3 regions of the Actinoallomurus sp. CA-150999 genome follow, and region 3 is predicted to be linked to each of the others. Evidence: predicted binding sites of a transcription regulator. Region 3 holds the regulator's gene; each other region holds the start of a gene.
What was found. The regulator LexA, encoded in region 3, represses DNA repair genes until DNA is damaged. The targets are predictions, from matches to a motif close to TCGAACANNTGTTCGA.
Positions count from the first base shown of each region.

Region 1: the regulator LexA is predicted to act here: its motif matches at 5,163-5,178, upstream of uvrA (excinuclease ABC subunit UvrA).
Region 2: the regulator LexA is predicted to act here: its motif matches at 7,139-7,154, upstream of ACQP2O_RS41220 (DUF6504 family protein).

Region 1 covers NZ_CP192063.1:4,800,099-4,810,080, forward strand. The annotation lists gene ACQP2O_RS22415 (glycosyltransferase) at 1-825, shown strand, start outside; gene ACQP2O_RS22420 (TerC family protein) at 1,015-2,211, shown strand; gene ACQP2O_RS22425 (hypothetical protein) at 2,305-2,799, shown strand; gene ACQP2O_RS22430 (MarR family winged helix-turn-helix transcriptional regulator) at 2,808-3,254, opposite strand; gene ACQP2O_RS22435 (MBL fold metallo-hydrolase) at 3,485-4,138, opposite strand; gene ACQP2O_RS22440 (MBL fold metallo-hydrolase) at 4,278-5,096, shown strand; gene uvrA (excinuclease ABC subunit UvrA) at 5,293-8,133, shown strand; gene ACQP2O_RS22450 (Rieske (2Fe-2S) protein) at 8,314-8,736, shown strand; gene ACQP2O_RS22455 (Rieske (2Fe-2S) protein) at 8,802-9,254, shown strand; gene uvrC (excinuclease ABC subunit UvrC) at 9,472-9,982, shown strand, end outside.
Region 2 covers NZ_CP192063.1:8,909,473-8,919,454, reverse strand. The annotation lists gene manA (mannose-6-phosphate isomerase, class I) at 1-922, shown strand, start outside; gene ACQP2O_RS41255 (DHA2 family efflux MFS transporter permease subunit) at 1,211-2,671, shown strand; gene ACQP2O_RS41250 (class I SAM-dependent methyltransferase) at 2,928-3,698, opposite strand; gene ACQP2O_RS41245 (CGNR zinc finger domain-containing protein) at 3,768-4,343, shown strand; gene ACQP2O_RS41240 (alpha/beta hydrolase) at 4,353-5,387, opposite strand; gene ACQP2O_RS41235 (DUF397 domain-containing protein) at 5,460-5,567, opposite strand; gene ACQP2O_RS41230 (helix-turn-helix domain-containing protein) at 5,591-6,436, opposite strand; gene ACQP2O_RS41225 (hypothetical protein) at 6,800-7,075, shown strand; gene ACQP2O_RS41220 (DUF6504 family protein) at 7,274-7,549, shown strand; gene ACQP2O_RS41215 (LLM class F420-dependent oxidoreductase) at 7,555-8,583, opposite strand; cobalamin riboswitch at 8,788-8,909, shown strand; gene ACQP2O_RS41210 (putative cobaltochelatase) at 8,969-9,982, shown strand, end outside.
Region 3 covers NZ_CP192063.1:8,642,394-8,652,375, forward strand. The annotation lists gene ACQP2O_RS40005 (WD40 repeat domain-containing serine/threonine protein kinase) at 1-1,029, opposite strand, end outside; gene ACQP2O_RS40010 (vitamin B12-dependent ribonucleotide reductase) at 1,304-4,123, opposite strand; gene nrdR (transcriptional regulator NrdR) at 4,196-4,660, opposite strand; gene lexA (transcriptional repressor LexA) at 5,289-5,993, shown strand; gene leuS (leucine--tRNA ligase) at 6,040-8,505, opposite strand; gene ACQP2O_RS40030 (cytochrome P450) at 8,745-9,982, opposite strand, start outside.

The sequences.
Region 1 (9,982 bases), 3.8 Mb from region 3:
CGTACCGTTCCGGGGCCGCTGCGCCTCGGCGCGGCGGGTCCGCCGCTCGTCGTCACGCTGCACAACGCCTCCATCGCGGGCGGCCTGACCGGCGCGGCCTACGCCACGCTCGAACGCGTCGTCGCGCGGGGCGCGACCGAGGTCCTGGGCGTATCCCCGGACCTGGAGGAGCGGATGCGCTCGCTGGGCGCGCGCTCGGTGGGGCTCGCGCTCGTCCCCGCGCCGGCCGCTCCGCCCTCCGACGACCCCGAGGCGCCGAAACGCATCCGCGCCGAACTCGGCGCCGGAGACCGCCCGCTCATCCTGACGGTGGCGCGGCTGGCGGACCAGAAGGGACTGCCGACCCTGCTGGACGCCGCCGTCGGCTGGGCCCGGCTGGACGCCGCGCCGCTGGTGCTCATCGCCGGGGACGGGCCGCTGGAGGCGGAACTCCGCGACCGGATCGCGGCCGAACGCCTCCCGGTGCGGCTGCTCGGCCGCCGTACGGACGTCGCCGACCTCCTCTCCGCCGCCGACGTCGCCGTCGTGCCGAGCGTCTGGGAGGGGCAGCCGCTGATCGTCCAGGAGATCCTGCGCGCCGGCCGGCCTCTCGTCGCCACGCGCGTCGGCGGAGTGCCCCGCATGGTGGGGGAGGCGGCGCTGCTGGTGCCCTCGGGAGACGCCGCCGCGCTCGAACGCGCGGTATCGCGGGTGCTCGACGAGCCCGCGCTCGCCGACCGGCTCGCGGCGGCCGCCGCCCAGCAGGCCTCCCGGCTGCCGACCGACGAGGACGCGCTCGACCAACTCGCCTCGGTGTACGCACGGGTCACCTCGAGCACAGCTTGATCACACCTCGGTACAACGAAGGTAAGCCTTTGTATATAGTCAGTGCCCAGGAGGGGAGTATTCCTTCGCGGCAGTGTCGTCACCACGGTCCCAGGAGCCACATGCGGCCCGGTGCTGTCGGCCCTCATCGATGAGTGAGGGCGGAAGAGACCTCCGGGGCCGTTGCCTGCCACCGGAGGAAGTGCTCTTGTGAACGTCACCCTTTGGGTCTGGGGTCTCACCCTGCTGGGGCTGCTCGCGTTCATCATGTTCGACCTGTGGGTGGTCGACCGTGGAAAGCCACGCGACTTCTCCATGCGGCAGGCGACCGGGTGGGTGACGTTCTACGTCCTCCTGGCGATCCTCTTCGGCATCGGCCTGCTGTTCGTGGTCGGGGCCGACTATTCGACGCAGTTCTTCGCCGGTTACCTCACCGAGTACAGCCTCAGCGTCGACAATCTCTTCATCTTCTATGTGATCATGGCGCGGTTCGCCGTTCCCCGGGCCAACCAGCACAAGGTCCTGCTGATCGGCATCATGATCGCGCTGTTGATGCGAGGGATCTTCATCGCCGTGGGCGCCGCCGCCCTGGCCCGGTTCGAGTGGCTGTTCTACATCTTCGGCGCGTTCCTCATCTGGACCGCGTACGGCCTGGTGCGCGGTGAGCCCGACGAGGACGAGTACGAGGAGAACATCCTCGTGCGCTGGATCCGCCGGGCCGTCCCGACGACGGAGGAGTACCACGAGCACCGGCTGACCGTCCGCATCGACGGCAAGCGCCTCATCACCCCGATGCTGATCGTGATGGTCGCCATCGGATCGACCGACCTGCTGTTCGCCCTCGACTCCATCCCCGCGATCTTCGGGCTGACCAAGGAGTCCTACCTCGTCTTCACCGCCAACGCCTTCGCGCTGATGGGGCTGCGGCAGTTGTACTTCCTCCTCCGGGGACTGCTCGACCGCCTCGTGTACCTCAGCAAGGGGCTCGCGTTCATCCTGGCCTTCATCGGCATCAAGCTCGTCCTCGAGGCGATGCACACGACCTGGTTCCCGAGCGTCCCGGAGATCTCGACCGCCCTTTCCCTCGCCGTCATCGGGGCGACGATGTTCGTCACCACCGTCGCCAGCCTCATCAGGGTCCCGCGCGGTGAGGCGGAGGACCGGGAGTCCGGAGAAGGACCCGGTCAGGCCGTCGCCGACGGCCCCGGCCCCGGTCCGGCCGTTCCCGCTCCGGCGGTCCCGGACGCCTCCGGCCCGGTGCCGGAGGCGGGCACGGACCAGGATCCCGGCCGCGACGACCCCGAAGGCGACGCCGGCCCGGAGCCGGACGACACCGCCACGGACGAGACCGACACCGACACCGGCATGACCGACGTCGACGCGCGGGCCGGGCGCACGCGTCGCTGACCGCCTCGCCAGGGCGCCTTCATCGGGGATGTCCCGGAGCAGGTTTTCGCCCTGTAACGTGATCACAGGGGAAGATTTCTGGGGAAGGTACGCATGCGCTTGCCCTCGGTGGCGCCCGCGGTGACGCGGACGATCTCGATCGTGCTGGCGGTCGCCGCCGTCGGCATCCTGCTGATCACCGCCCTCGCCGACCGGCACGGCAGTCGCAGGCCGGACGCCCGGCCATCCCGCCCCGCCTCACCGGTGGCAGAGTCCACCATGCCGGGAAGCGTCGACCTGCCGCCCAGCACCGAGCCCGCGACGCCGCACGTGCGTGCCGCCGATGCCAAGGCCTGGCTCCGCAAGCTCGCCGGCAAGTGGAGCCAGGACGGGGGGAAGGACTACTTCCAGTTCCAGCGCGACGGCACCGGTCAGTGGATGGCGTTCGGCCAGAAACTGTGGAGCGGCAAGGCCACCCCGCGAAACGCGACGACGTTCGACCTGTCCGACCTCACCGGCCAGGGCGCCTCGTATTGGCGGGTCGAGTTGCAGAGCGGCAACAAGAGGCTGTTCTTCGTCGGCCTCCAGAAGACCTACCGCAAGGCCTAGGCGGGCCCTCAGGTCTCGGCCAGGTCCTCGAGGACGTCGAGGGCCGAGACCAGCGCGGCGCGCTGCGCGGGCGACAGGGTGCCGAGCCGTTCGACGAGGAACGCCGACCGCTCGGTGCGCAGCTGTTCGAGCTGGCGGCGGCCCTCCGGGGTGATCTCCAGGAGTGTGGCCCGGCGGTCGTCGACGTCGGGAGTACGGCGCAGCAGGGACTGGGCCTCGAGGGAGGCGACCAGGCGGCTCTGCGTCGGCGCGCTGACCCCCTCGGCGGCGGCCAGGTCACCGAGGCGCACCGGGCCGATCGCCTCCACGCTGGCGAGGGTCGACGCCTGGCTGGACGTCAGCGTCTGCGGGCCGTGCTGGCGGAGGCGACGGCTCAGCCGACCCAATGTCATACGCAGCCGTGCCGCGAGCTCCACGTCCGTCAGACCCTCGGTCTCGGCCACCTGCCTGGTCACGCCCGTCATGCCCCTTTGCCCGGCTCGCGTTCGCGGCGCGCTCCGCACGCCCCTCTCCACCAATCATCCCCTCATCGCAGCCGCCGAAATGCCGATCCGCGGCCTGGAGGATCTCACGGTGTATCCGATCAACGTCCGATTTGCGACGATCGTGGCGCATTGTGGCCAGGATCACCAACCCGGGCGGGTGGACCCGGGACGACCACCTGCCGCCTGGGGCCGGCGCGCGATCACCAGCCGCGGGCGCGCCACTCCTTGAGGTGCGGGCGTTCGCGGCCGAGAGTGGTGTCCTTGCCGTGGCCCGGATAGACCCACGTCTCGTCCGGCAGGGTGCCGAAGACCCGCTCTTCGAGGTCGTCCATCAGCTGGTTGAACAGCGTCGCGTCGCCCCAGGTGTTGCCCGGCCCGCCCGGGAACAGGCTGTCGCCGGTGAACAGGTGCGGCGTGTCGCCGTCGCCGTACAGCAACGCGATCGACCCGGGGGTGTGGCCGCGCAGGTGGATCACGGACAGGGTGTTCTGCCCGACGCGGACGGTGCCGCCGTGCTGGACCGGCTCGGTGACCGGCAACGGCAGGACCTCGGCGTCGTCAGGGTGGGCGACGACCGACGGATGCGTCGCGTCGACGACCGAGCCGAGCGCGCCCCAGTGGTCCTGGTGGCGATGCGTCGTGACGACGCGGGAGAGGGGGGCGTCGCCGAGGAGCTCGAGCAGTCGCTCCGGCTCGGCGCCGGCGTCGATCAGGACCTGCTCGCCGGTGGCGGTGCAACGCAGGAGGTAGGCGTTGTTGTCGAACGGCCCGACGGCCAGTTTGGAGACCGTCAGGCCGGGCAGCTCGCGGACGTCGGGAGGACCGCCGACCTCGACATCGCCTGTGTAGGACACGCGCTCTCCCTCCAGTCGGTCAACGGGGACATGGCCGCCGACCCGTCCATCCTTTCACTCCCGCGTCGCTCGTCGCTCCGTCCGGCGGATGCCCGCGGCGGTACCCGGACCCGCGCCCGTCCGGACGTAGGCTCCGATCATGGACGAAGATCTGCCGATCTGCCGCACGTGCGGGGTGCAGTACGGCGCGTCCCGCTCGGACTGCCCGATCTGCGAGGACGAACGGCAGTACGTCGGGTGGGGCGGCCAGCAGTGGACCACGCTCGCCGAGCTGCGGGCCGCCGGGCACCGCGGCAAGGTCGCCGAGGAGGGGCCGGGCATCGTCGGCGTCGGTACCGAGCCGCCGACCGCGATCGGGCAGCGGGCGCTGCTCGTCCGCACTCCGTCGGGCAACGTCCTCTGGGACATGATCACCTACCTGGACGACGATCTCCTCGCCCGGGTCGCCGACCTCGGTGGCGTCGACGCGATCGCGATCAGCCACCCCCACTTCTACGGCTCGATGATCGAGTGGGCGCACGCCTTCGACGCGCCCGTCTACATTCACGCGGCCGACCGGGAGTGGGTGGCCCGGCCCGACGAGTCGATCGTCTTCTGGGAGGGCGAGACCCGGGAGATCGGCGACGGGCTCACCCTCGTGAACGCAGGCGTGCACTTCGCGGGCGGCCAGGTGCTGCACTGGCGCGACGGCGAGGACGGCAGAGGCGCGCTGCTGACCGGCGACATCTTCACCGTCGTCCCGGATCGCCGGTACGTCAGTTTTATGTACAGCTACCCCAACCTGATCCCCGAGCGCCCCCGGATCATCCGCCGCGCCCTGCGCCGCATGGAGCCGTTCCCGTTCGAGCGGGTGTACGGCGGCTGGTGGCGGCGGGTCGTCGCCGCCGACGGTGCCGCCGCCGTACGCCGGTCGGCCGGGCGTTACCTCGAACGCGCCCTCGACGACGGGCCTGAGTAGACGACGGGCCAGAGTAAAGGTCGCATGAGCCCCACCGGCCTCCCGCGTTTCGGTGGCGATCTCTCTTCGAACACGTGTACGGTTCTGCTGCGACGAGGAGCCCGCCGTCAGGGGCGACTGGAAGAAAACCGTCCGTCTCCTCGTTAGCCTGAAGCTGACCTGTCTCAACCAGGCTCTAGGGGATAGCGAATACGCCGTGGCTGACCGTCTCATCGTGCGCGGAGCGCGTGAACACAACCTCAAAGACGTCTCACTCGATCTTCCGCGCGACGCGCTGATCGTGTTCACCGGTATGTCCGGCTCTGGGAAGTCCAGCCTGGCGTTCGACACGATCTTCGCGGAGGGCCAGCGCCGCTACGTCGAGTCCCTGTCGGCGTACGCCCGTCAGTTCCTCGGCCAGATGGACAAGCCCGACGTCGACTTCATCGAGGGGCTGTCCCCTGCGGTCTCGATCGACCAGAAGTCGACGTCCAAGAACCCTCGCTCGACCGTCGGCACCATCACCGAGGTCTACGACTACCTCCGTCTGCTGTGGGCCCGCATCGGGCACCCGCACTGCCCGGTCTGCGGCCGCCCGATCTCCAAGCAGACGCCCCAGCAGATCGTCGACCGGGTGATGGAGTTCGACGAGGGCAGCCGGTTCCAGGTGCTCGCCCCGGTGATCCGCGGCCGCAAGGGCGAATACGCCGAGCTGTTCCGCGACATGCAGACCAAGGGCTTCTCCCGCGCCCGCGTCGACGGCAACCTCGTACGCCTCGACGAGGCGCCCAAGCTCAAGAAGTACGAGAAGCACGACATCGAGGTCGTCGTCGACCGGCTGAGCGTCAAGGACGGTTCGCGCCGCCGGCTCGCCGATTCGATCGAGACGGCGCTCGGGCTCACCGGCGGCACGGTCATCCTCGACTTCGTCGACCTGCCCGAGGACGACGAGCAGCGCGAGCGGATGTTCTCCGAGCACCTCTACTGCCCGTACGACGACCTGTCCTTCGACGAGCTCGAGCCGCGGTCCTTCTCGTTCAACTCCCCGTACGGCGCCTGTCCCGACTGCACCGGCCTGGGCACCCGCATGGAGGTCGACCCGGAGCTGCTCATCCCCGACCCGGAGAAGACCCTCGAGGAGGGGGCGATCTCGCCGTGGTCGAACGGCCACATCAGCGACTACTTCCTGCGGCTGCTCGGCGCGCTCGGCGACGCGCTGGGCTTCGACCTCGACACCTCCTGGGAGCGGCTCCCGGCCAAGGCCCGCAAGGCGATCCTGCAGGGCCACGACACGCAGGTGCACGTCAGCTACCGCAACCGGTACGGCCGGCTGCGGTCCTACTACACGACGTACGAGGGCGTGATCCCGTACGTCCAGCGGCGCCACTCCGAGGCGGAGAGCGACTCCAGCCGGGAGCGGTTCGAGGGCTACATGCGGGAGATCCCGTGCCCGTCGTGCGAGGGCAAGCGGCTCAAGCCCGTCGTCCTGGCCGTCACGGTCAACGAGCGGTCGATCGCCGACGTGGCCGCCATGCCGATCGGGGAGTGCGCGAAGTTCCTGCTCAACATGGAGCTGAGCGAGCGGGAGAAGCACATCGCCGAGGCGGTGCTGAAGGAGATCAACGCCCGGCTCGGCTTCCTGCTCGACGTCGGCCTCGACTACCTCAGCCTGGACCGGGCGTCGGCGACCCTGGCCGGAGGTGAGGCGCAGCGCATCCGCCTGGCCACCCAGATCGGCTCCGGGCTGGTCGGCGTGCTGTACGTCCTGGACGAGCCGTCGATCGGGCTGCACCAGCGCGACAACCACCGGCTGCTCGAGACGCTGATCCGGCTGCGCGACATCGGCAACACCCTCATCGTCGTCGAGCACGACGAGGACACCATCCGGGCCGCCGACTGGGTCGTGGACATCGGCCCGGGCGCGGGCGAGCACGGCGGTCAGATCGTCGTCAGCGGCACGGTCGAGGAGCTCCTGGCCAGCGACGGCTCGATGACCGGGGCGTACATCTCCGGCCGCAAGGAGATCGCCGTCCCGGCGACCCGCCGCAAGCGCCAGCGCGGGCGCGAACTGGTCGTCAAGGGCGCCCGCGAGCACAACCTGCGCGACATCGACGTCGCGTTCCCGCTCGGCGTCTTCACCGCCGTCACCGGCGTGTCGGGGTCGGGCAAGTCGACGCTGGTCAACGACATCCTCTACACCTCGCTGGCCAAGAATCTCCACGGGGCCCGCACGGTGCCCGGCCGGCACAAGCGGATCAACGGGGTCGACCAGCTCGACAAGGTCGTCCACGTCGACCAGTCGCCGATCGGCCGCACCCCGCGGTCCAACCCGGCCACCTACACGGGCGTGTTCGACCACGTCCGCAAGCTGTTCGCGGCGACCGCCGAGGCGAAGGTCCGCGGCTACCAGCCCGGCCGGTTCTCGTTCAACGTCAAGGGCGGGCGCTGCGAGGCGTGCTCGGGCGACGGCACCATCAAGATCGAGATGCAGTTCCTGCCCGACGTCTACGTGCCCTGCGAGGTCTGCCACGGCGCCCGGTACAACCGGGAGACCCTCGACGTGCACTACAAGGGCAAGACGATCTCCGAGGTCCTCGACATGCCGATCGAGGAGGGCCTGGAGTTCTTCGAGGCCATCCCGGCGATCCGCCGCCACCTGCAGACGCTCAACGACGTCGGTCTCGGCTACGTCCGGCTCGGCCAGCCCGCGCCGACCCTGTCCGGCGGCGAGGCTCAGCGGGTCAAGCTCGCCTCCGAGCTGCAGCGCCGCTCCACGGGCCGCACGATCTACGTGCTCGACGAGCCCACGACCGGCCTGCACTTCGAGGACATCCGCAAGCTGCTCGGCGTGCTGAACGGCCTCGTGGACAAGGGCAACACCGTCATCGTCATCGAGCACAACCTCGACGTCATCAAGACGGCGGACTGGATCATCGACATGGGTCCGGAGGGCGGCTCGCGCGGCGGCACCGTCGTCGCGACCGGCACCCCCGAGGACATCGCGAACGTCGGGGAGAGCCACACGGGCCAGTTCCTCGCCAAGATCCTCGGCGTCTGACGGAAGGCACCGGCCGGAGGCCCGCTCGCCCATCAGCGGGACGGCCTCCGCCGCGCCGCGAGTGATGCTCCCGGAGTGCGACGGCCTGGTGGTGCCTCGGGTCATCTCGGCTGGAACCGGGCGATAGCATGAGGCCGCGATGTACTACAGCGTGTAGTACATGACCCCGTGGGGAGACGGATGACAGAGGAAGCGGTGGGCTGCTGCTCCCGGCGGCGGCTGCTGGGCACGGCGGCGCTGGCGAGCGCGGGGATGGTCGGCCTCGGCGCGTGCGGGACGCGGTCGGCGAAGGCCATCGTGCCTCCGGCGATCAAGGGCAAGGTGATCGCCCGGACGGGGGAGATCCCCGTCGGCGGCGGCAAGATCATCGACAAGTGGAAGATCGTCCTGGCGCAGCCGTCGCAGGGGACGTTCAAGGCGTTCACCGCCACCTGCACCCACCAGGGATGCACCGTCGGCAGCCCGGAGAACGGCGTGATCACCTGCCCCTGTCACGGCAGCGAGTTCAACGCGACGGACGGATCGGTCAAGCAGGGACCGGCCGGCGCACCTCTGCAGGAGTTCACCGTGCGGGTGCAGGGCGACGGAATCATTATCGAATAACGTTGAACCGAACGGACATGCCCTCCGTGAAACCCGGATGTAGACCCGAACACGAGGAGGAGTCCATGCCGTTCGATCCCTCGGCCGCTCCGGCCGCCGGTTCCACGGACGCCGACACCGAACCGGGCGCGGCGCCGACGCGCCGTGGCATGCTGCTCGGCGTCGGCCTGGCCGGCCTCGCCGGCACGCTCTCCGCCTGCGGCGGTTCCGGCTCGAAATCGGCGAGCAGCAGCGACGGGCTCGGCAAGTCCTCCGACATCCCGGTCGGCGGCGGAAAGATCTTCAAGGACCAGAAGGTCGTCGTCACCCAGCCGAAGAAGGGGGAGTTCGTGGCGTTCAGCGCGGTCTGTACCCATCGAGGCTGCACGGTCGGCACGGTCTCCGACGGCACCATCGACTGCCCGTGCCACGGCAGCAAGTTCCACATCAGCGACGGTTCCGTCGCCCACGGCCCGGCGGCGCAGCCGTTGCCGAGCAAGTCCGTCAAGGTGGAGAACGGCGAGATCAAGCTGGCCTGACCGCACGGGACGAGCGGCCGGCGGGCCGGGGGCTCGCCGGCCGGACCACCGCGGTGACGGTCGACACGATGAAGGTCCCCTTAGTGCGTCAATGACGAAAACCTGACGGTGCAGATACGCCGTCGTTCCCGCAAGTCGCCGATATTCACAGGTGACGCATATCACCCCAAATCACCGCTGAAGCCGCCTCGCTCCGCGAGCGCATTAGGCTTACGGCGTGGCAGATCCGGCGACCTATCGGCCCGCGCCCGGCTCCGTACCTGAATCGCCCGGGGTCTACCGATTCCGCGACGGGACCGGCCGGGTCATCTACGTGGGCAAGGCGAAGAACCTCCGTGCCCGGCTGAACTCCTACTTCGCCGATTTCGCGGGGCTGCACCCACGCACCCAGACGATGCTGCAGACCGCCACCGACGTCGCCTGGACGGTCGTCGGCACCGAGGTCGAGGCGCTCCAGCTGGAGTACTCCTGGATCAAGGAGTTCGACCCGCGGTTCAACGTGAAGTACCGCGACGACAAGTCCTATCCCTACCTCGCGGTGACGATGCACGAGGACGTCCCGCGCGTGCAGGTCATGCGCGGCGCCAAGAAGAAGGGCGTCCGCTACTTCGGCCCCTACTCCCACGCGTGGGCGATCCGCGAGACCGTCGACCAGCTGCTGCGCGTGTTCCCCGTGCGCACCTGCTCGGCCGGGGTGTTCCAGCGGCAGCGTCAGATGGGCCGGCCCT
Region 2 (9,982 bases), 270 kb from region 3:
GACCCTCGGACCCGCCGCCGTCGCGCGGTTCGGACCGCGGCTGCCGTTCCTGCTGAAGGTCCTCGCGATCGCCGCGCCCCTGTCCCTGCAGGTCCACCCGGACCGGGAGCAGGCCGAGCGCGGATTCGCCGCGGAACGGACCCCGCTCGGCGACCCGGCGCGCAACTACAAGGACGACTGGCCCAAGCCCGAGCTGCTGTGCGCGCTGACCGACGTGCACGCCCTGTGCGGCCTGCGCGACCCGGGCGAGAGCGCCGAACTCCTGGCGAAGGTCCCGGCGCTGCGCCCGGTCGCGGACCTCCTGACCGCGGGCGACCTGCGCGCTGCGGTGAAGACGCTGCTCACCTGGCCGTCACCGGACGCGGTCGTGCCGGAGGCCGCCGCCATCGCCGGGGAGCCGTACGCCTCGCTGGCCGAGCGCTACCCGGGCGACATGGGCGTCATCCTCGCGATGCTGATGAACGAGGTACGGCTCGCCCCCGGCCAGGCCATGTACGTCCCGCCGCGCGTGCCGCACGCCTACCTCGACGGCACGGCCGTGGAGCTGATGGCCGGCTCCGACAACGTCCTGCGGGCCGGGCTGACGCCCAAGCACGTCGACGTGCCCGAACTGCTGCACCTCGCCTCCTTCGAACCCGGACGCCCGGACGTGCTCGACCCCGTCCGCCACGGCGAAGAGGAGGTCTACCTCACCCCGGCGCCGGAGTTCCGGCTGTCGCGCGTGGACGTCGCGGACGACGCGGTGCTTCCCTCGGGCGGCCCGCAGCTGCTGCTGTGCACGGACGGCCGGGTGGAGCTGCGCCGCGACGGCCGGACGACCGGGCTGAGCCGCGGCGAGGCCGCGTTCGCCGAGCACCGCGGCGGCCCGATCGAGGCGACCGGCGCCGGCGTCCTCTTCCGCGCCAGCCTCCCGGAGAGCTGACCCAGAGGGCCAGAACCCCCTGGGCGGTCCGGCTCGGATCTCGGCGACGGCGACGGATCCCCGGGCCGACGGCTGCCCGTCGGGCGGGGAAGAGGTCTGGCCGATCTCCGCAGGCGGTTCGTTCAGCCCGAGAAGGGGGCCGGCCGATCTCGGTTCGTTCAGCCCGGGAAGGGCTCGAGGCCGCGGTATCGCCGACGGCGATAATAGATCTTGACGGTGCGGCGATGAGTTCTCTCGCCGGCGGCGGTCTGTTTGGGGTGACGCCTTCGAAACCCCTAAGGACCCCACATGTACGACACCGTCGAATCGACCGAACCCGAGCTGATCGCACCGGCGGTGAGCGACCGTGCCCGATGGCTCGCGCTCGTCGTGCTGTGCGGCGGCATGCTGCTGATCGTCATCGACGCGACGGTGGTGAACGTCGCGCTGCCCGCCATCCAACGTGACCTGGGCTTCTCCTCTTCCGGCCTCGCCTGGGTGGTCAACGCCTATCTGATCGCCTTCGGCGGACTGCTGCTGCTCGCCGGGCGACTCGGCGACCTGGTCTCCCGCCGGGGTGTCTTCATCACCGGCCTCGTGGTCTTCACGGCCGCGTCGCTCGCCTGCGGGCTCGCGCAGGGACCGGCGGCGCTGATCGCGGCGCGGTTCGTCCAGGGCGTCGGCGGTGCGATGACCTCGTCCGTGATCCTCGGGATGATCGTCACGCTGTTCCCCGAGCCGCGGGAGCAGGCGAAGGCCATCGGCGTCTACAGCTTCGTCGCGTCCGCCGGCGGCTCGGCCGGGCTGCTCGCCGGCGGGTTGCTGACGCAGGCGCTGAACTGGCACTGGATCTTCTTCATCAACCTGCCGGTCGGCGTGGCGACGCTCGTGCTGTCCCTGCGGGTGCTCGACCGGGACAAGGGCCTCGGGTTCGGGGCGGGCACGGACGTCCTCGGCGCCGTCCTCATCACCGCCGCGCTGATGCTCGGCGTCTACACCATCGTCGACCCGGCGGCGGCCCAGGGCTGGACCGCGCCGCGCACGCTCGAACTCGCCGCCGTCACGCTCGTGCTGCTGACCGCCTTCGTCGTACGGGAGGCGACGGCGCGCAGCCCGCTGGTGCCGCTGCGGATCTTCCGCTCGCGGAACGTCACCGGCGCCAACGCGGTCCAGGCATTGGCGGTCTCCGGGATGTTCGGCATGTTCTTCCTCGGCGTGCTCTACCTCCAGCGCGTGCTCGGCTACGACGCGCTGCGGACCGGGCTCGCCTTCCTGCCCACGACCGTCGTGATGGCCACCGTCTCGCTGCGCTTCGCCGAACGCCTCATCACGGCGTTCAGCGTCCGGGCGACGCTGCTCAGTGGGCTGACGCTGGCCGCCGTGGGTCTCGTGCTGTTCGCCCGCGCGCCCGTGGACGGCGCCTACCTGATCGACGTCCTACCCGCGGTGGTCCTCATCGGCACCGGCGTCGGCATCGCGTTCCCGGCGCTGGCCGCGCTGGCCATGTCGGACGCCACCCCGAGCGACGCGGGTCTCGCCTCCGGCCTCATCAACACGACGACGCAGGTGGGAGCGGCCGTCGGGCTGGCGGTCCTGGCGACCCTCTCGGCCGCCCACGGCCGTACGCTCGCGGGCCACGGTGCGTCCGCCGTCGCCGCCGCGGCCGGCGGCTACCGCCTCGGGTTCATGGTCGCGGCGGGACTCGTCACCGTCGCCGTCCTGATCGCCGTCACGGTCCCGCACCGTACGGCCCGGCCATCCTCGGACTGACCCGCACCGTACGGCCCGGCCGTCTTCGGACTGAGCCGGTGGCGCAGGCCCTTCTCATCGCCATGCCGGTGCTGACCGACCAGAGGGACCAGCGCAAGCACATCCTCACCGCGCGGATGTCGGCCACCGCCCCGATGCCCTCCTGATCGGTCCGGCCCCTGATCTCCGGCGGTCGCTGCGATGACGTTCGCAGTGACCGCCGGGGAAACGGTCTGCGTCTCCGCTACGACCCGGGATCGGTTCGATCAGGCGCCGGTCACCGTACGGCGCACAGGATGCGGTTGTCGCCGTGCTGCCACAGCGGGCCGACCTCGCCGAAGCCGGTCTCCCGGAGGACGCGGACGTGCGTGGACAGCAGGCCGGACTCGGAGCCGTGATGGCCGGCGGCGGAGGCGTCGCGGGCCTCCTTGAGACCGCCGAGCACCGGGTCCGCGGCGGCAGCGTCCCACCACTGCCGCCAGCCCTCCGGCCGGTTTCCGGCGAATCGCCGCTCGGTCTCGAGCTCCTGCAGGGCGCGGTCGAGCCGGGCGATGACGGGGGTGGCGTCCTCGGCCGAGAAGTTGTCGCCGTTGAGGAACAGGCCGCCGGGGCGCATCACGGTGGCCAGTTCGCCGTACGTCACCCGCAGCTCCGCCTCGGAGATCCAGTGGAGGGCGGTGGTGCTCACCGCGGCGTCCACCTCCCGGTCCAGGCGCAGCCGGGCCGCCCACCCGGGCACGCGCAGGTCGAGGTCGGCGAACGTGAGGCTGTCCCGGCCGGCGTGCAGCGCGCGCCCCAGCGACAGCAGCAGCGGGTCGGTGTCGATGGCGATGACCCGGGCCTGGGGGAGGCGGTCGAGCAGTCGGGCCGACAGCGAGCCCGGTCCGCAGCCCAGGTCCAGGACGAGGGGGTCGGGCCTCCCGACGCCGGCGGCGACCGCGTCGATGAGGGCGGTGAACCGCTCTTCACGGTCAGGGAGGAAGCCCTCCTGCTGGCGGTCCCAGCGGGTGATCCAACGGTCGGCGACGTCGCGGGTGAGTGCTGACATGAGCCCCTCCGTAACTGGCGTATAAGCTTTTGCCAGTGACACGCTAGATCGAGAGGCGTAACTGGTCAAGTGAACTTCAACAGTCACATGGACGTCGTGGTGGCGAGCGCCGTCGGCCTGGTCAACGCCCTCACGGAGGGCGAGCGGCGCGGGCGGCCGTACCGGCTGCCGGACGCCACGGCCCGGGCGGAGGCCGCCACCGAGGTGCTGCGTGCCGTCAGCCGGCGCGCCGAGATCACCGAGTCACAGGTCGGTGAGCTGACCGCCATCGCGCGCGAACTGCGCGTCGTCTTCGAGGCGGTCGCCGCCGGAGACCTCGACGCCGCCGCGGAACAGGTCAACCGGCTGCTCGAGGAGACGCAGGCCAGGCCGCGGCTCACCCGCCATGACGGGGAGCCCTGGCACATTCACTTCCACGGCGCGAGGGACGGACTCGCCGCCGAGTGGGCGGCTCCGTGCGCCACCGGCCTGGCCGTGGTCCTCGGCGGCGAGCTGTACGACCGGCTCGGCGTGTGCACGGCGCCGCACTGCGACCGGGTCTATGTCGACACCTCGCGCAACGGCATGCGCCGCTTCTGCTCCACCGCGTGCCAGAACCGGGTCAAGACCGCGGCGTTCCGCGCCCGGGCCCAGTCCCGGCCGTGAGCGTCGGAGTCAGGGGGTGAGGCGCTCGGCGAGCCAGGCGAGGGAGAGGGGATAGCGGTACTCGATGGCGCCGTGGCCCGCGTCGAACAGCTCGAAGTGGACCGCGTCGTCCGTCACGCCGGCGGCCGCGATCGCGCGGCGGAAGGCGACGGCGCCGAAGTCGAGGTGGTACTCGTCCTTGGTGCCCGCGTCGATCCAGACGGCCCGCAGCGAGCGCAGCGCCTCGGCGTACTCCGGGCGCCGGGCCATCAGCACCGGGTCGTTGGCCAGCCAGCGCTCCCAGACCTCGGGGATGACGTCGCCGGTGTCGTCGAACGGCAGGCGGACGGTGCCGTCCTCGTCGGCGGAGTACGCCGCGGAGTACCCGTAGATCTCGATGAGCGGGAAGTCGGTCTCCTTGGTGCCGGCGAGCCGACCCCGGAAGTCGGCGAGGAACTTCTCGATCGAGCCGTCGTACGCGTCGCGCAGGACGCGGGCCGTCTTGGGGAACTCCGAGCGGTAGCAGACGTCGAACAGGGCGTCGCCCGCGTGCGTGGCGAGCGCGCCGAACACGTCCGGCCTCAGCATCGGCGTGATCATCGCGCCGTAGCCGCCGCTGGACTTGCCGCTGATCGCGCGGTGGTCCCGGTCGGCGAGCGTCCGGTAGTGCGCGTCGACCCACGGCACGATCTCCTCGCACAGGTACGAGTGGTAGCGCCCGGTGCCGGGGGAGTCGAGGAACTGGCTGCCGCCGACCGCCGTCCAGGCGTCGACGTAGACCACGATCACCGGCGGCGCCTCGCCGCGCGCGAACACCTGGTCGGCCAACTCCGGGAAGGGCTGCCGCCACGGCGGGCGGTTGCGCCACATCGGCAGCGAGCCGGTGTAGCCCTGGATCACATAGACCGCGGGGTAGCGGCGGTCCGGCGCGTCGTCGTACCCCGGCGGGACGTACACCCACAGCGGCCGCCGGTGCGGGTCGCCGAGAGGATTGTCGCGCAGCAGGTCGCTCGTGAAGTCGTGTTCGTCGATGCGTCCGGCGAGCTCGGCCGACCAGGGCAGCATGTGGCGATCTTAACCCGACGCAGAGGGACCGCGGGAGCGAACTCCCGCGGTCGGCTGGGCATGAGATATGTGTCAGTCGTCGGAGCCGTCGATCACGGCGACCTCGACGCAGTCGGCATTGTTGGAACTGCGGCTGCTCTTGCGCCAGCCGACGTCGGTGAGATCGGGGTGGCCACTCATCCCCTGCTCTCCTCTCTGCTAAATCACCCCCGCGGGTACGGGGACGCACTCTTGAACTCGTCCGCCGCCGCCGCGATGAACTCGGCTGACTCGTCGGGTGGCAGCGCAGCGGCCCGCAGATGGTCGAACCAGGTCGTGTGACGGCGGACGTCCTTTTCCTTCTCGAGGAAGATGTTCCCTGCGGGACAGTCGATGTAGACGACGTCCAGGTCGGTGGGGTCGGGAAAGCCGATGATCGTGAAGGCCCCGTCGACGCCCGGGTGGGCGCCACGCGCGAACGGCAGTACCTGGATGGTGACGCCGGGCAGCTCGGCGGCCTCGAGCAGCCGCATCAGCTGAGAACGCATCACGGTGATGCCGCCGATCGGCCGGCGTAGGACCGCCTCATCGATCACGGTCCACAGCTCCAGGCGGCCGGGCTCCTGCAGCATGGCCTGGCGGCGGGTGCGCAGCGCGATGCGCCGGTCGACGTTCTCGGGGGTCTCGCCCGGCCGGCCCGCCTTGATCAGCGCGCGGGCGTACTCCTCGGTCTGCAGGAGACCCGGCACCAGATGAGTCTGGAACGTTCGAATGGACGCGGCGGAGGCCTCCAGGCCGATGTAGGTGTCCAGACCCGCGGACGTGGACAGCACCGCTTCGTACTCGGTCCACCAGCCGCGCTGCTGGGCGTCCTTGGCGAGCCCGAGGAGCTGGTCGCGCTGTGCGCCCTCGGGCAGCCCGTAGAGGTCGAGCATGTCCCGTACGTCGCGGATGCGCGCCACCGACTTGCCGGTCTCGATGCGGCTGACGCGTGACATCGAGCACTCCAGGTGCTTCGCGACGTCTTCGATCATGAGACCCGCGGCTTCGCGGAGCCTCCGCAGTTCCATTCCGAGCCGGCGGCGGCGAACGGTTGGACTACGGCCATCGGACATGGGGCGCCTCCATGGCGAGCGTCCTGCGGGAATGCCGAGAAGAGGGGGGAGTGGTGGTGGGCCGCGGTGGGTGAGGCCGAAACCCTCGGCCGGACCGCGGAAGGGCCGTTGAACTGTGCACGGGTGATGCCGAATCCGTCTGATCTATTTGTCCGAAAATACTTGCACGTCAAAGTGGGGGAGGACATCCTGACAGGGAAGGTCACTCACCGTTGCCATCTGGGCACCTTTTGCCACCGGATGGCACCCTACCTGTTCAACGCCCTAGGGCGTACCCCTTCCTGCCGTATCGTCCAAGCGCGAGAGGGGTGGCAACCCATGGCCGCCACTGCGGATTCCCCGTCCGGGCCGCGGCGCCGCCACCTGGAGGCGCTCGCCCGCGAGGTCGAGGCCCGCGGTCTGCGCGGCGTGCTGGTCGGGGCCGAAGAGCCGATGCTGCGCGTGGTCGAGCCGGCCGGCGGGCGGAGCGTGATGGTGGTCGCCATGCCGACGTCCCGCATCGCTTGGTCGTACCTGTGGGGCCGAGGCGGCCAGGCGGACGCCGCCGACCCCGCGCGCGCCGCCGAGGCGATCGCGCACTCCCTCGGCCGCTGAGTCGCGGCGGTCGCCGGCCGACTGAGAGGTCGCCTGCCGGCCGGCGCTTTACAAAACCCACTTCCGAACGTATGTTCGAACTTGTCGCCTGCCTTCCCCCAGGCTCACTCCCTGTCATCGATCCGGAAGGTGGGCGGCCCGCGTGGGCGGAGCGAGCGAAGGGTTTGTGGGGCGTGGAGACGCGCCGGGCGGCGGCCGATGAGCCGGGTGTACGGCGACCCGGTCGAGGTCTGGGTCAGCGACGGCAGGCCCTCGCGCTTCGTCTGGCGCGGCCGGCTCTACACGGTGCTGCGCGTCCTGGATCGCTGGGTCACCACCCGCGACTGGTGGCACGAACGGCACCCTGAGGCCCCGGAAGGCGCCGAGCGGGAGTTCTGGCGCGTCGAGGCCACCCCGGACCGGGCGATCGGCGTGTACGAACTGCGTCACGACCAGGCGACCGGCACGTGGATGCTCTCCCGCGCTTGGAACTAGGGATCTCAGGACTCGACGAGGTCGCGGATGGCCTTCAGGGTCGGTTCGTCCTTCACTCCGGCGATGAGGAGCGTGGTCACGGGGGAGTCCTGCCACAGCCGGAGGCGTTCCTTGATGCGGCCGATCGGGCCGAGCAGGGAGATGGAGTCGGCCAGCTCGTCCGGCACCGCCTTGATCGCCTCGTCGCGCCGGCCCGACAGGAACAGCTCCTGCACGCGTACGGCCTCCTCGGCGTAGCCCAGCCGCCCGATCAGGTCGAGGTGGAAGTTGCGGTCCTTGGCGCCCATCCCGCCGATGTAGAACGCCAGCGGGATCTTGGCGAACTCCAGCGCGGTCGCCAGGTCGTCCGTCACGATCGTCGTCACGGTCGCGGCGATGTCGAACCCCTCCCTGCGGCCCGCCAGCGACGCGCCGAACACCGCCTCGATCTGCGTCGGATCGACGAAGAGGGGCAGCCAGCCGTCCGCGATCTCGGTGGCGAGGGCGATGTTCTTCGGGCCCTCCGCGCCGAGGTACACCGGGATCCGCGGGCGTACGGGATGGACGATCGACTTGAGCGGCTTGCCGAGGCCGGTGACGCGGCCGGGAGCGTACGCCGACGGCGGCAGCGGCAGCGGGTAGTGGGGGCCGGCGGAGGTCACCGGCTCCTCGCGCCGCCAGACGTCCCGCATGATCCGGACGTACTCGCGCGTGCGCTCCAGCGGCCGGGCGAACGGCACGCCGTACCAGCCCTCGACGACCTGAGGGCCGGACGCGCCGATGCCGAGGGTGAGCCGGCCGCCGGACAGTGCGTCGAGGGTCAGCGCGTGCATGGCGGTCGCGGCGGGGGTACGGGCGGACATCTGGACCACCGCCGTGCCCAGTTTGATGCGCGACGTCCGGGCGCCGTACCAGGCGAGCGTGGTGAAGGCGTCGGAACCGTACGCCTCGGCGGTGAAGACGTATTCGTAGCCGAGCCGTTCGGCGGCCAGCACCGTCTCGGTGGCGTCCTCCGGATCCCGCTGCCAGTAGCCGACGTTGATGCCGAGCCTCATCCGCGCGCCTCCTCGAAACTAGAACACGTTCTATTCAAGCAGATCGACGTCGATCCGGCACGGGCCCGAGGCTCTGCGCCGAACCTGCGCTCTCCCTGCGCCGGACCCGCAGTGTCCCTGTGCCGGGGCCGCGATGCCCCTGCGTCGGACCTGCGGTGTCGCGGGCCAGACCGGATATGTCATGCTGTCTTCCGGCGATACGCGGAGGAACCCGGTGTGAATCCGGGGCTGTCGCGCAACTGTGACCGGGGAGTTCTTCCTCAAGAATGGCCACGGCGTGAGCCGGAAGGTCGAGGGCGGGCGGCGAGCCGGGAGCCAGGAGACTCCGGCCGCCGATGCCAGGCCACCTACGGGCGCGTTAACCCGAGGAAAGGACGACCACCGGGTGAACACCTATCCGTTCTCCGCCATCACGGGGCTGGACGACCTCAAGCTCGCCCTCCTGATCAACGCGGTCTCCCCGGCCGTCGGCGGCGTGCTGGTCCGTGGCGAGAAGGGCACCGCCAAGTCCACCATCGTGCGGGGCCTCGCCGCGCTGCTGCCGGACGTCACGGTCGTGGCGGACTGCCGGTTCTCCTGCGACCCGCAGGCGCCGGACCCGCAGTGCCCCGACGGGCCGCACGTCGACGACGACGGCACGCTGGTCCGGCCGGCGCGGCTCGTCGAGCTGCCGATCGGCGCCGCCGAGGACCGCCTCACCGGCTCGCTCGACCTCGAACGCGCCCTGACCGAGGGCGTCCAGGCATACCAGCCCGGCCTGCTGGCCGAGGCCCACCGCGGCGTCCTGTACGTCGACGAGGTGAACCTGCTCCACGACCACCTCGTGGACCTCCTTCTCGACGCCGCCGCGATGGGGCACTCGTACGTCGAGCGCGAGGGCGTCTCCATCCGGCACGCCTCCCGGTTCCTGCTGGTCGGCACGATGAACCCCGAAGAGGGCGAGCTGCGGCCGCAGCTGCTCGACCGGTTCGGCCTGACGGTGGAGGTGGCGGCCACCCGGGACCCGGAGGAACGGGCGGAGGTCGTCCGGCGGCGCCTGGCCTACGAGGCCGATCCCGCGGCGTTCACGCTCGGCTGGGCGCGGGCCGAGGCCGAGCTGGCCTGGCGGATCGGCCAGGCCCGCGCCAGGCTCTCCGAGGTCGTGCTGCCGGACGGCGCGCTGCGCCAGATCACGGCGGTGTGCGCCGCGTTCGAGGTGGACGGGCTGCGCGCCGACATCGTGATGGCCCGCGCCGCGATGGCCCTCGCCGCCTGGCACGACCGGACCGTCGTCACCGCCGCCGACGTCCGTATCGCCGCCCGGCTCGCCCTCCCGCACCGGCGCCGCCGCGACCCCTTCGACGCGCCGGGCCTGGACGAGGACAAGCTCGACGACGTCCTCGAGAACACCGGCGGCTAC
Region 3 (9,982 bases):
GTCGGTGCAGGTAGAAGATCGAAACAGCGGCTCGCCGACCGGTCGGAGTGCGCTCCGCCGGGCGGTTCTGGTCATCATGGTCCCTGCCCGAGCGGGACTGGACGGCATCTGGTCCAGCAACTCCTCGATGTGGACCCGCTGCCGGGCGATCGCATCATGTATCGCGGGCAGCCACGGCTGATCGGGCCGACGGAGTGCGCCGATCAGCTTCAGTAGTCTCAGCGGCTTCGGCCGGTCGGCGGGGTCATGGGCCAGGCAGGGCTCGAACACCCGGCGTAGCTCGTCGGGGAACAGCGTTGTCGAATACGGAGAGCTGCCCACCTCGACCCGCTTCGTGCCTTTCGGCCAGCGCGGCCACCGGACGAACACGTCCTGCCCGTCCCTGGCTTTGCAGATCACACAGCCCAGCGAGTACATGTCGCTCGCCCAGACCGCAGGCCGGCCTTCGACCTGTTCGGGCGCCAGGTAGCGCGGCGCTCCGGCCGGCCAGCCCCGCCCTGCCTCCCCGCCATGCCTGGCGACATTCCAGCCGATCAGCCGGGCCCCGTCACCGGTCACCACGACACTGGACGGCTTGACGTCCCCATGTGCCAGGCCCGCCCTGTGGATGTGGTTCAACCCCTTGGCCAGACACGCCGCCAGCCACAGCGTCGCTGCCGTGTCGAACCGGCCACCGACGATCCGCCCCTCAACGCGCACCCTGATCATCACCGCATGGTCCAGGCTCAGACCGGCAACGAACTCTGTCGCCAGCCACGGCACGGCGTCATCAGGCCCAGCGTCGACCACAGCGGCCACGTACCGGCTCGAGACCTGCTGCGCCGCGGCCACACCATCTCGAAACCGCGCCCGGAACCCCGCATCGTCGGCGAACTGCGGTCGTACCATCCGGACGCTGACCAACCGTCCCTCCGGCCCACGACCCAGGTACACCCGCTCCAACCCGGCCGGCCCCGGACCAGTCCGCCCCAGCCTGGCCACAATCCGGTACGGCCCCACCGACTCCGGATCTCCGTCCCCCAACGGCATCACCGCGGTCACACTGCAAACCCCATAGAAAGACCACCCCAACCAGGCAAACCACCCGCAACTCTAGACCAAGCCTGCCCACCCAGAACGTCAGACCCGACCCCTATCCTCCCAACAGCCGGTAACAGCTCTCCGCCTCTCAAGCCCGTCTCCCCCCGACCGCCCTGTTGCATCGAACGCAACGAGGCGTGCCGCGCACGCTGAAGAGCGGTGGGGGCGAGTACTCGCCCCCACCGCTCTGACCAGTTAATTCACGCCTGGCAGACGCCCAAATTCAGCTGCAGCCGCTGGTGGAGCCGCAGCCCTCGCAGACGTAGCAGCTGCCGGCCGGGCGCATCTTCGTGCCGCAGGTGAGGCACAGCGGCGCGTCGGCCGTACGGCCCTGGTGGCTCTCGATCAGCTCGGTCGAGGAGTGCGCGGCCGCGGGCGGCTCGGGCTCCTTGGCCTTCGGCTGCTCGACCGGGACCGACTGGGCGAGCGACTCACGGTCGACGTCGTCCTCCGTGTGGAGGGACGCGGGGTCCTGGCCCTCCGCCTGCGCGGTGCGCTCCTCGGCGGAGAAGATCCCCAGCTCGGCGCGCGTCTCGTACGGCAGGTGGTCCAGGGCGAGGCGACGGAAGATGTAGTCCATCATCGAGGTCGCCATGCGGATGTCCGGGTCGTCGGTCATGCCCGCCGGCTCGAACCGCATGTTGGTGAACTTCTCGACCCAGGTCTCCAGCGGCACGCCGTACTGGAGGCTGATGGAGATCGCCATCGAGAAGGCGTCCATCACGCCCGCCAGGGTGGAGCCCTGCTTGCCGAGCTTGAGGAACACCTCGCCGAGCCCGTTGTCGGGGTAGCTCGAGGCGGTCATGTAGCCCTCGGCGCCGCCGACGGAGAACCGGGTGACCGTCGCGGACCGCTGCTTGGGCAGGCGGGTGCGGACCGGGCCGCGCTCGACGACCGGGGCCGGCGCCTCCTCGACCTTCTCCTCGGTCTTCTTCTTGGCCACCGACAGCGGCTGGCCGACCTTGCAGTTGTCGCGGTAGATCGCGAGCGCCTTCAGGCCGAGCTTCCAGCCCTCGAAGTAGATCTTCTCGACGTCCTCGACGGTGGCCTGCTCCGGCATGTTCACGGTCTTGGAGATCGCGCCGGACAGGAACGGCTGCACCGCGGCCATCATCCGCACGTGGCCCATCGGGCTGATGGCCCGCTCGCCCATCGCGCAGTCGAAGACCTCGTAGTGCTCGGTGCGCAGGCCGGGCGCGTCGACGACGTGGCCGTGCTCGGAGATGTACTCGACGACCGCCTCGATCTGCTCCTGCTGGTAGCCGAGCTTCTTGAGGGCGCGCGGCACGGTGTTGTTGACGATCTGCATCGAGCCGCCGCCGACCAGCTTCTTGTACTTGACCAGCGCCAGGTCGGGCTCGATGCCCGTCGTGTCGCAGTCCATCATGAGGCCGATCGTGCCGGTCGGCGCGAGCAGCGACGCCTGGGCGTTGCGGTAGCCGTTCCGCTCGCCGAGCTTGAGGCACTGCTGCCACTGCTTGGTGGCCTCGAGGTGGATGGACTTGTCCATCTCGTCGAGCGTGCGGATCTCGTCGTTGGCGACGGCGTGCTTGCGCATGACGCGCTTGTGCGCCTCGGCGTTGCGGGCGTAGCCCTCGTACGTGCCGACGGCGGCCGCGAGCTCGGCGGAGCGGCGGTAGGCCACGCCGGTCATCAGCGAGGTGATGGTCCCCGCGAGCGAGCGCCCGCCCTCGGAGTCGTACGCGTGGCCGGTCGCCATCAGCAGCGCGCCGAGGTTGGCGTAGCCGATGCCGAGCTGCCGGTACGCGCGCGTCGTCTCGCCGATCTTCTCGGTCGGGAAGTCCGCGAACGTGATGGAGATGTCCATCGCGGTGATGACCAGCTCGCTGAGCTTGACGAACCGCGCGACGTCGAAGGTGTTGTCCTCGCCCAGGAACTTCAGCAGGTTGATGCTGGCCAGGTTGCAGGACGAGTTGTCCAGGCTCATGTACTCCGAGCACGGGTTGCTGGCCGTGATACGCCCGGTCTCGGGGTTGGTGTGCCAGTCGTTGATCGTGTCGTCGTACTGGATGCCCGGGTCCGCGCACTCCCAGGCCGCCTTGGCGACCTTGCGGAACAGGCCCTTGGCGTCGACCCGCTCGATGACCTCGCCCGTACGGCGGGCGCGCAGGCCGAAGGAGTCGCCCGACTCGACCGCGCGCATGAACTCGTCGGAGACGCGGACGGAGTTGTTGGCGTTCTGGTACTGGACGCTGACGATGTCCTTGCCGCCGAGGTCCATGTCGAAGCCGGCGTCGCGGAGCGCGCGGATCTTGTCCTCTTCGCGCGCCTTGGTCTCGATGAACTCCTCGACGTCGGGGTGGTCGACGTCGAGGACGAGCATCTTCGCCGCCCTGCGGGTCGCGCCACCGGACTTGATGGTGCCCGCGGAGGCGTCGGCGCCGCGCATGAACGACACCGGGCCGCTCGCGGTGCCGCCGGAGGACAGCAGCTCCTTGCTGGAGCGGATGCGGGAGAGGTTCACACCCGACCCGGAGCCGCCCTTGAAGATGACGCCCTCTTCCTTGTACCAGTCCAGGATCGCCTCCATCGTGTCGTCCACCGACAAGATGAAGCAGGCGCTGACCTGCTGCGGAGAGGCCGTGCCGACGTTGAACCAGACCGGCGAGTTGAAGCTGAACACCTGGTTGACCAGGGCGTGCTTCAGCTCGTGGTCGAAGATCTCGGCGTCCTCGTCGGAGGCGAAGTAGCCGTGCTTGACGCCGGTCTCGGTGTAGACCCCGACGACCCGGTCGACCAGCTGCTTCAGGCTCCACTCGCGCTGCGGGGTGCCCACAGCGCCGCGGAAGTACTTCGACGTGACGATGTTGACCGCGTTGACGGACCAGGACGCGGGGAACTCGACGCCCTTCTGCTCGAAGTTCACCGACCCGTCGCGCCAGTTGGTCATGATGACGTCGCGCCGCTCCCACGCGACGTCGTCGTACGGGTGGACGCCCGGCCGCGTGAAGATGCGCTCCATCTTCACGCCCTTGCGGCCCGCCTTACCCCGTCGGGCTGAGCCGCTCACCGTCTCTGTCATGACATCCCCCTTCTCGGGCACACCAGGCCCACCTCCAGGATTACCCGTACAGCCCGCGGCGCGGGCACCGCCCTAGGACAGGGCGTCGCCGCCGTTCGCCACGCGCAGCGATTCGATTTCCTTGGCGAAGTCGTCGAGCGTCTCGAACCCCCGGTAGACGGAGGCGAATCGCAGGTACGCGACCTCGTCCAGTTCGCGGAGCGGGCCGAGGATCGCCAGCCCGACCTGGTGCGAGGGAATCTCGGCGTTCCCGGTCGCCCGGATCGCCTCCTCGACCCGCTGCCCGAGCATGGCGAGCGCGTCCTCGTTCACGGGACGGCCCTGACACGCCCGGCGCACTCCAGCGATGATCTTCTCCCGGGAGAACGGCTCAGTGACGCCACTGCGCTTGGCGACCATCATGAGGACCGTCTCCTGGGTGGTGAAGCGACGACCGCACTCCGGGCACGAGCGACGGCGCCGGATGGCGGATCCGTCGTCGGTCGCCCGGCTGTCGATGACCCTGCTGTCGGTGTGTCGGCAGAACGGGCAGTGCATGCCTCCGGACTCCTCCCCCTGACAGCGAGTCACGCGCCTTCTGCGCGAACCTCACCTTGTAACCACAACCTATGGTGAACTACATCCATGTAACTACTAGATGTTGTGGTCCAACCGTAGAGCCCGACCGAGGGCATCGCAACCCACATGAGGCACCCGGCGAGAAGAGCCCGCTCACGAGGAGATCCGCCGCCTCCACCGGCGTGTCGCGCCCCCCGCTGGACGCGACGATCCGCCGCCAGGACATGCCTCACCCTCATCGACCTGCGGAGACGCCGCCGACGGTCGGAACGGTGAAGTGGATCACATTGCGCCGGCGCTCTCGCGCGGGCGCACCCCCAGCGCCCAAGCCTGCCATGTCCCGCCCCGGCGCACGACGGCGACCACCCCCTTCGGTGCGCCGACCGTGCGACGAAGCCCGGCGATGACATCCGCCCTTCACCAACGGCCGGACAGGAATTATTATCGAACACATGTACGAGTTAAAGCCGACATAGGCCCGGACCGTAAAATTCCACATTTTTCGAACACCTGTTTGATCATTTCCCGGAGAAGCGATAACGTCCCTCTACGGGAGTGAAATACCGGCGGCCGCGCGTCACCGCAGAAGACATCCATCGGAGACACCATGAGCAAGGTTCGGGAAATGCCGGACGGCCCAGGCGACGAGAGCGGGCTGACGGTCCGCCAGCGCAAGGTGCTGGAGGTGATCAGGGACTCGGTCCAGCGGCGCGGCTACCCGCCCTCGATGCGCGAGATCGGCGAGGCCGTCGGGCTGACCAGCACCTCGAGCGTCTCCCACCAGCTCCGGACACTGCAGCGCAAGGGCTTCCTGCTGCGCGACCCGAACCGGCCGCGCGCGGTGGTCGTCCGCATGCCCGGATCCTCGGCGGTCGCCACCGAGTCCGAGCACGACGCGTACGAGATCACCAATGGCCAGGAGGCCCCGGCACGCCCCGCCCCCGCGTACGTCCCGCTAGTCGGCCGCATCGCCGCAGGTGGCCCGATCCTCGCCGAGGAGGCCGTCGAGGACGTCTTCGCGCTGCCCAGGCAGCTCGTCGGCGAGGGCACGCACTTCCTGCTGAACGTCACCGGTGACTCGATGATCGAGGCCGCCATCGCCGACGGCGACTGGGTCGTCGTGCGTCAGCAGCCCGTCGCGGAGAACGGCGACATCGTCGCGGCGATGATCGACGGCGAGGCCACCGTCAAAACGCTCAAGCGGCGCGACGACAAGGTCTGGCTGATGCCGCACAACCCGGCGTACGACCCGATCCCCGGCGACGACGCCACGATCCTCGGCCGCGTGGTGGCGGTCCTGCGCAAGATGTGATCCCACCCGGGTCGGCGACATCGACCGACCCGGGTGGATTCGCCCGTCAGGCGGGCACGATGTTCACGATCTTCGGGGCACGCACGATGACCTTGCGGACGCCCCGGTCGCCCAGTGCCGCCCGGATCTTCTCCGAGTCCAGGGCCAGCCGCTCCAGGTCGCCCTCGGCGATGTCCGGAGACACCTCCAGGCGGTCGCGGACCTTGCCCGCCACCTGCACGACGCAGGTGACCGACTCCTGGACCAGCAGCGCGGCCTCGGCCGTCGGCCAGCCCGCCTTGGTCACCGGAGCCGTACGGCCCAGCCGCTCCCACATCTCCTCGGCGGTGTACGGCGCGACCAGCGACAGGATGACCGCCAGGGTCTCGGCCGCCTCCCGCACCGCCGGGTCGGCCCCTCCCGGGCCGGCGTCGATGGCCTTACGGGCGGCGGAGGTCAGCTCCATCATCCGCGCGATCGCGACGTTGTACCGGTGCGCCTCGACCAGCCGGGTGACCTCGTCGATCGTCCGGTGCGTCACCTTGCGCAGCTCGACGTCGCCGGCCGCAGGGTCGGCCCCGGGCACGGAGGTCACGTCGGCGGCCACGCGGTGCACGCGGGCCAGGAACTTCACCGAGCCGGACGGGGACACGTCGGCCCAGTCGATGTCGTCCTCCGGCGGACCGGAGAACAGCATCGTCAGCCGTACGGCGTCGACGCCGTACTCGCCGATCTGCTCCCCCAGGTCGACCAGGTTGCCGGTCGTCTTCGACATCGACGAGCCGTTCAGGATGACCTGGCCCTGGTTGACCAGCCGCTTGAACGGCTCGGTGAAGTCCACCATCCCCATGTCGTACAGCACCTTGGTGAAGAACCGCGCGTACAGCAGGTGCAGGATGGCGTGCTCGACACCGCCGGTGTACTGGTCGGCCGGCATCCACTCGCGCACCTTCTCCACGTCGAACGGCCCGCCGGTGTAGTCCGGCGAGCAGTACCGCAGGAAGTACCAGGACGAGTCGACGAAGGTGTCCATCGTGTCGGTGTCACGCTTGGCCGGACCACCGCACTTGGGGCATTCGACGTTCACCCAGTCGTGGGCCGCCGCCAGCGGCGACACGCCCTTCGGCGCCAGGTCGGCGCCGCGCAGGTCGTCCGGCAGGCGCACCGGCAGCTGCTCGTCGGGGACGGGCACCTCGCCGCACGCGTCACAGTGGATGATCGGGATCGGCGTGCCCCAGAACCGCTGCCGGGAGATCAGCCAGTCGCGCAGCCGGTAGTTGACGGAGGCCTTGCCCAGGCCCTTCTCCTCCAGGACCTCGACGATCCGCGGGATGGCGGCGGCCTTGGCCAGGCCGTTCAGGGGCCCGGAGTTGACCAGCTCGCCCTCGCCGGGGGTGGCGACCCCGGTCTCGGCCGGGTCCGCCTCTCCCGTCTGGACGACGATGCGGACCGGCAGGCCGAACTTGCGGGCGAAGTCCAGGTCGCGCTGGTCGTGGGCGGGCACCGCCATGATCGCGCCGTGGCCGTACTCCGCCAGGACGTAGTCGGACGCCCACACGGGGATGCGCTCGCCGTTCACCGGGTTGATCGCGTAGCGGCCCAGGAAGACGCCGGTCTTCTCCCGGTCGGCGGACAGCCGCTCGATCTCCGACTCGCGCCCTACCGCGTCGCGGTAGGCCTCGAACTCGGCGCGCTGCTCCGGCGCGCAGATCTCATCGGCCAGCGCGGCGTCCGCGGCGACGACGAAGAACGTCGCGCCGAACAGGGTGTCCGGCCGGGTCGTGTAGACGGTGACCGGCTCCGCGCGCCCCTCGATCTGGAAGGCGACGTCGGCGCCCTCCGAGCGGCCGATCCAGTTGCGCTGCATCAGCAGCACCCGCTCGGGCCACTCCAGGTCCGCCATGTCGGTCAGCAGCCGGTCGGCGTACTCGGTGATCTTGAAGTACCACTGCGTCAGAACGCGCTTCTCGACCAGCGAGCCGCACCGCTCACAGTGCCCGTTGACGACCTGCTCGTTGGCCAGCACCGTCTGGTCCTTGGGGCACCAGTTGACCTGCCCGCCCTTGCGGTAGGCCAGGCCGCGCTCGTAGAAGCGCAGGAACAGCCACTGGTTCCAGCGGTAGTACTCCGGGTCGGAGGTGTGCAGCCGGCGCGACCAGTCGAAGGAGATCCCGTACCGCTTGAAAGACTCCGCCTGGGTGTCGATATTGGTGTACGTCCACTCGGCGGGGTGGGAATTGCGCTTGATCGCGGCGTTCTCGGCCGGCAGGCCGAAGGAGTCCCAGCCGATGGGGTGCAGGACGTTGTACCCCTTCTGCAGCCAGTAGCGGGCGATGACGTCGCCGATCGCGAACGCCTCGGCGTGACCCATGTGAAGATCGCCGGAGGGGTACGGGAACATGTCCAGCGCATACTTGCGAGGCCGCTCATCAGCGGGGTCCTCGCTCGCGGCGAAGGGCTTCAGTTCCTCCCACCGGGCCTGCCACTTGTCCTGGATCGTCCGTGGGTCGTAGTTCTCGTCGGCGCCTGTCATGGATTCCTCGTCTGATTCGCACGGCTACGGCTGGCGGTGAACCGTGCCCCTTGCATGAGAACGCCCCTCACGCAGGAGGGGCTGCCGCGTCGACGTCTCGGGTCAACGCGGCCGGCTGAGGAGCAGCCGAGATCGCATACCTCAAGACTATCGCAGACGCAAGGACACCGGGCGATTTGTGGTCACCGAGGACCCGGGTACGACGCCGCACCGGCGGCGGTGCCGTACCGGGTCCGGCGTCAGACGGCGTAGGGCAGGTGCTTGATGCCGTTGATGAAGTTGGACAGCAGACGGTCCGGCTCGCCGGTGGCGCGAATGCCCGGAGCCCGGCGGAACAGCTCGCGGAACATCACGGTGACCTCCCGGCGGGCCAGGTGCGCGCCGAGGCAGAAGTGCGGGCCCGGGCCGCCGAAGCCCACGTGCGGGTTGGGGTCCCGGGTGATGTCGAAGACCTCGGGGTCGGTGAAGACGGCCTCGTCCCGGTTGGCCGCCCAGTAGTACAGCAGCAGCTTGTCCCCGGCCTTGAACTCATGGCCGTTCAGCTCGGTGTCGCGGGTCGCGGTGCGCCGCATCCAGATCACCGGCGAGGCGTACCGCACGATCTCCTCGACGGTGCCCGGGATGTACCGCTCGAAGTCCGAGACGAGGAGTTCCCGCTGCTCCGGATTGGCGGTGAGCAGGTGCAGACCGTGCGCGATGGCGTTGCGCGTGGTCTCGTTGCCGGCGACGACCAGGAGGATGAAGAAGGACCCGAGTTCCTGGTCGGTCAGCGACTCGCCGTCGATGTTCGCGTTGACCAGGGCCGAGATGAGGTCGCCGGTCGGCTCGTCGCGGCGCCGCCGGCCGACCTCCTCGACGAGGTCCTTCAGGGTCTGCCCGGCCTCGAGGAGCTGGAGCGCGACCTGGTCGGGGTCGTCGGGGACGAACTCGGGGTCGGCGCCGGCGAGGATGACGTTGGTGTTGTCGAAGACGGTCTTGTAGTGCCTCTCGTCGACCCCCATCAGGTCACAGATGATCTTCAAGGGGAGCCGGGCCGCGACGTCGGTCACGAAGTCGCCGCCGCCCTTGGCCAGGACCTCCTCGACGATCTGCTCGGCGGTGGCCTGCACCTGGTCCTCGAACCGCTGGATCATGCGCGGCGAGAAGGCGCGCGAGACGATCCGCCGGATCTTGGCGTGCCGCGGGTCGTCCATGTTGATCATGGAGCCGAAGTACTCGCCGAGGTCGGCCGGCATGTCATTGATGTTGATCGCGCCCTGGCCGGAGCAGAAGTCGGCCGGCCGGCGCGACGCCTCCACCACGTCCGCGTGGCTCACCAGCGCGTAGTAGCCGGGTCCCAAGGGCAAGAACGACATCTCTGGTTCTCGGAAGAACGCCGGCCGCGGCAGATACCGCAGGGTCCGGAACGCCGCGTGACGCTCCTCGATCGGACGTTCCCAGAACTCCCAGCCGGTCAGATCGATCCCGTCGGGCCGGG